Regions from separate parts of the Pseudomonas sp. B21-032 genome, predicted to be linked through region 1. Evidence: predicted binding sites of a transcription regulator. Region 1 holds the regulator's gene; the other holds the start of a gene.

The links. Region 1 encodes sigma-54, which starts transcription at its own class of promoters, with help from an activator protein. Its sites were predicted from a motif close to ANTGGCATNNANNTTGCTNT; they were not measured.
Region 2: a site for sigma-54 is predicted at 908-927, ahead of glnA (glutamate--ammonia ligase). Genes of this name have one in related genera too.

The regions. Positions count from the first base shown of each region.
Region 1 is NZ_CP087180.1:1,076,094-1,078,496, forward strand. Features, by position in the region: gene ptsN (PTS IIA-like nitrogen regulatory protein PtsN) at 1-74, opposite strand, end outside; gene hpf (ribosome hibernation-promoting factor, HPF/YfiA family) at 87-395, opposite strand; gene LOY54_RS04890 (RNA polymerase factor sigma-54) at 477-1,970, opposite strand; gene lptB (LPS export ABC transporter ATP-binding protein) at 2,150-2,403, opposite strand, start outside.
Region 2 is NZ_CP087180.1:380,442-382,844, reverse strand. Features, by position in the region: gene thiI (tRNA uracil 4-sulfurtransferase ThiI) at 1-692, opposite strand, end outside; gene glnA (glutamate--ammonia ligase) at 1,023-2,403, shown strand, end outside.

The sequences.
Region 1 (2,403 bases):
GCACGCTTTTTACTGCCGCCCGGCACGTTCACAAGGGAACGGCCGGGGGTCAGGATGGTTTCAAGTCGGATCATGGATGAGGGGGATCAGCGGGCCGCTGCACCTTGCAGCAGGCTTTGCTGTTTTTCCTTGTGTTTTTTCAGTTGGCGGTCGAGCTTGTCGGTCAAGGCGTCGATCGCTGCATACATGTCTTGGTGTTCGGCATTTGCAACCACTTCGCCGCCGGGAATGAACAGCGTCGCTTCAATCTTCTGCTGCAGCTTCTCGACCTTCATGATTACCGTCACATTGGTAATCTTGTCGAAATGCCCCTCCAGTCGTTTCAATTTCTGCTCGACGTACTCACGCAGGGGCTGAGTAACTTCTACATGCTGTCCACTGATATTGACTTGCATACAGCTTCTCCTTTGTTGCCGGTGCATAAGAGGCAGGTATTGCGCCTGCCACTGAACTGCGGTGGCACACCTCAGGAGCCGTTACATCAATCGCTTGCGCTCGCTCGACGGTGCGATGCCGAGGGACTCGCGGTACTTGGCGACGGTGCGACGTGCTACCTGGATGCCTTGTGCCTCCAGTAAACCAGCGATCTTGCTGTCACTCAATGGCTTTTTCTGATTTTCCGCTGCAACCAGTTTCTTGATGATTGCGCGGATCGCCGTGGACGAGCATTCGCCGCCTTCGGAGGTGCTGACGTGGCTGGAGAAAAAGTACTTCAGCTCGTAAATTCCGCGCGGCGTGTGCATGTATTTCTGCGTGGTTACCCGGGAAATGGTCGACTCGTGCATGCCCACCGCTTCGGCGATGTCGTGCAGCACCAGCGGCTTCATCGCCTCGTCACCGTGATCGAGGAAGCCGCGCTGGTGCTCGACGATCTGGGTGGCGACCTTCATCAGGGTTTCGTTGCGGCTTTGCAGGCTCTTGATGAACCAGCGCGCCTCCTGCAACTGGTTGCGCATGAAGGTGTTGTCGGCGCTAGTGTCGGCGCGACGGACGAAACCGGCGTACTGCGGGTTGACCCGCAGGCGCGGGACCGCTTCCTGGTTGAGTTCGACCAGCCAGCGCTCGTTGTCCTTGCGCACGATCACGTCGGGCACCACGTATTCGGCTTCGCTGGACTCGATTTGCGAGCCCGGGCGCGGGTTGAGGCTCTGTACCAGTTCGATGACCTGGCGCAGCTCGTCTTCCTTGAGCTTCATGCGGCGCATCAGCTGGCTGTAGTCGCGGCCGCCGAGCAGGTCGATGTAGTCGCTGACCAGGCGCTGGGCTTCGGCCATCCACGGGGTACGCGGCGGCAGCTGGCGCAGTTGCAGCAACAGGCACTCGCTGAGGTTGCGCGCGCCGATGCCGGCGGGTTCGAATTGCTGGATACGGTGCAGCACGGCTTCGACTTCATCCAGCTCGATGTCGAGCTCGGGGTCGAAGGATTCGCAGACTTCTTCCAGGGTTTCGTCGAGATAACCCTGGTTGTTGATGCAGTCGATCAGGGTCACGGCGATCAGCCGGTCGGTGTCGGACATCGGTGCCAGGTTGAGCTGCCAGAGCAGGTGGCTCTGCAAGCTTTCGCCAGCCGAAGTGCGGGTGGTGAAGTCCCACTCGTCATCGTCGTTGCTGGGCAGGCTGCTGGCGCTGGTCTGGTAGATGTCTTCCCAGGCGGTGTCGACCGGCAACTCGTTGGGGATGCGCTCGTTCCACTCGCCCTCTTCGAGGTTGTCCACCGTTGGGGCGGTCTCCTGGAAGCTGGTTTCCTGAACGTCGGCGACGGGTTTGCTCTCGGCGTTGTCGGCCATCGGGTCGCTGTTGTCGAAGTCGTCGCCTTCTTCCTGGCGCTCGAGCATCGGGTTTGATTCCAGCGCTTCCTGGATTTCCTGCTGGAGGTCCAGGGTAGAAAGCTGGAGCAGACGTATGGCCTGTTGCAACTGCGGGGTCATCGTCAGTTGCTGGCCCATTCTTAGGACGAGCGATGGTTTCATGGCAGGGGCTTAACACCTTATTTGCCGGCGCACATGCGCCATCCACTACAAGGGCACCGAAGCGCCAACTTTAAGCAAATTATATGCCTGAAATTGCAGCGTTTGCCTAGAGCGCCGTAACAATTAAGCCATTATCTGGCTTGTTTACGAGCGCTCCGGCAGCGCCTTACACCTTGAGCCTACAGGCGGAACTCATGGCCGAGGTAAACCTCTTTGACCAGGTCGTTGGCCAGGATGGTCTCTGCATCGCCTTCGGCGATCAGTTGGCCATCGTTGACGATGTAAGCGGTTTCGCAGATATCCAGGGTTTCACGGACGTTGTGGTCGGTGATCAGAACGCCAATACCCTTGGCCTTCAGGTGGTGGATGATCTGCTTGATGTCGCCGACCGAAATCGGGTCGACACCGGCAAAGGGTTCGTCGAGCAGGATGA
Region 2 (2,403 bases), 700 kb from region 1:
TTCCACAGGAAGTGGGCGACTTCCATCACCCCCAGCTCGTGGGCGCGGCCGCCAAGGTTGAAGAAGCAGAAGTGGGTCATCAGGCCGCGACGCATCATCTGGTAGGCGGCGACGGTGGAGTCGAAACCACCGGACATCAGCACCAGGGTCTGCTCCAGCGCGCCCAGCGGGTAACCGCCGATGCCTTTGTGCTGGTTGTGGATGACGTACAGGCGCTTGTCGCGCACCTCGATGCGCACCTCGACTTCAGGCGTGCGCAGGTCGATACCGGCGGCGCCGCACTGCTGGCGCAACTGGCTGCCGACGTAGCGGTCGACGTCCATCGAGGTGAAATCGTGGTGACCGCCGCGCTTGCAGCGTACGGCGAAGCGCTTGCCCGCCAGCAGGTGACCGAAGTGCTGCTTGCACTTGGCGACGATGTCGTCGAAATCACCCAGCGGGTATTCGTCGACCTGCAGGAAATGGGCAATGCCCGGCGTGCAGCTCAGACGCTCGGTCATCTCGCGCAGGACCTTCTCGTCCTCGATGTGAGTGATCACTTCGAGGTTATCCCAGACACCGTTAACCGCGAGCGCAGGATCGAGGTCCTTGAGCACGTTGCGGATGTTGCGGGCCAGTTGACGGATGAAGCGCTTGCGAACCGGCCGGCTCTTGATGGTGATCTCTGGGAAGACTTTTACGATTAGTTTCATGAAAAACAGCGCGCGAGGTGCCGACTAAAAAAGTGGGGCGCGGATTATAGCGGAAATTGCTCAAGCTTTGAGCAACTTTTGTACAGAAGGTTTTTCTCGCACCGTTATGGTGCATCATGACTGTTTAGCGCATCGTAAGGGTGCAGAAAAAACCGCTGATTTCAGCGAATCGGGCGAAAACGCTTGGGTTTGGGGCAAAAATCCCAACTCGGGGCACTGGCATGCAATTTGCTCCCTTGTGAGGCAGGTTGCCTTGGCCGACTATTCGCGCCCGGCATCACCCAAATTAAAGGGCTGCACAGGCAAGCTCTACCCCACCCGGAGGACACTATGTCGAAGTCGGTTCAACTCATCAAAGATCATGACGTTAAATGGATTGATCTGCGCTTCACTGACACCAAAGGCACTCAGCACCACGTGACCATGCCAGCTCGTGATGCGCTGGATGAAGATTTCTTCGAAGCCGGCAAGATGTTCGACGGTTCCTCCATCGCTGGCTGGAAAGGCATCGAAGCCTCCGACATGATCCTGATGCCGGACGACTCCTCCGCCGTGCTCGACCCGTTCACCGAAGAGCCGACCCTGATCCTGGTCTGCGACATCATCGAACCTTCGACCATGCAAGGCTACGACCGCGACCCACGCGCCATCGCCCGCCGCGCCGAAGAGTACCTGAAGACCACCGGTATCGGTGACACCGTGTTCGTCGGCCCAGAGCCTGAGTTCTTCATCTTCGACGAAGTGAAGTTCAAGTCCGACATCTCCGGCTCGATGTTCAAGATCTACTCCGAGCAAGGCTCGTGGATGTCCGACCAGGACGTCGAAGGCGGCAACAAAGGCCACCGTCCAGGCGTCAAAGGCGGCTACTTCCCGGTACCACCGTTCGACCACGACCACGAAATCCGTACTGCCATGTGCAACGCCATGGAAGAAATGGGCCTGGTCATCGAAGTCCACCACCACGAAGTGGCAACTGCCGGCCAGAACGAAATCGGCGTGCAGTTCAACACCCTGGTGAAGAAGGCTGACGAAGTTCAGACCCTCAAATACTGCGTGCACAACGTTGCCGACGCCTACGGCCGCACCGCTACCTTCATGCCTAAGCCACTGTACGGTGACAACGGCTCGGGTATGCACGTGCACATGTCCATCTCCAAAGATGGCAAGAACACCTTCTCCGGCGAAGGCTATGCCGGCCTGTCCGACACCGCCCTGTACTTCATCGGCGGTATCATCAAGCACGGTAAGGCCCTGAACGGCTTCACCAACCCGGCTACCAACTCCTACAAGCGTCTGGTACCAGGCTTCGAAGCACCGGTCATGCTGGCCTACTCGGCGCGCAACCGTTCCGCCTCGATCCGCATCCCGTACGTTTCCAGCCCGAAAGCCCGCCGCATCGAAGCGCGCTTCCCGGACCCGGCTGCCAACCCGTACCTGTGCTTCGCAGCACTGATGATGGCCGGCCTGGACGGTATCCAGAACAAGATCCACCCAGGCGATGCCGCCGACAAGAACCTGTACGACCTGCCGCCTGAAGAGGCGAAAGAGATACCACAGGTTTGCGGCAGCCTGAAAGAAGCCCTGGAAGAGCTGGACAAAGGCCGTGCGTTCCTGACCAAGGGCGGCGTGTTCTCCGACGACTTCATCGATGCCTACATCGCGCTGAAAAGCGAAGAAGAAATCAAGGTCCGCACCTTCGTACACCCACTGG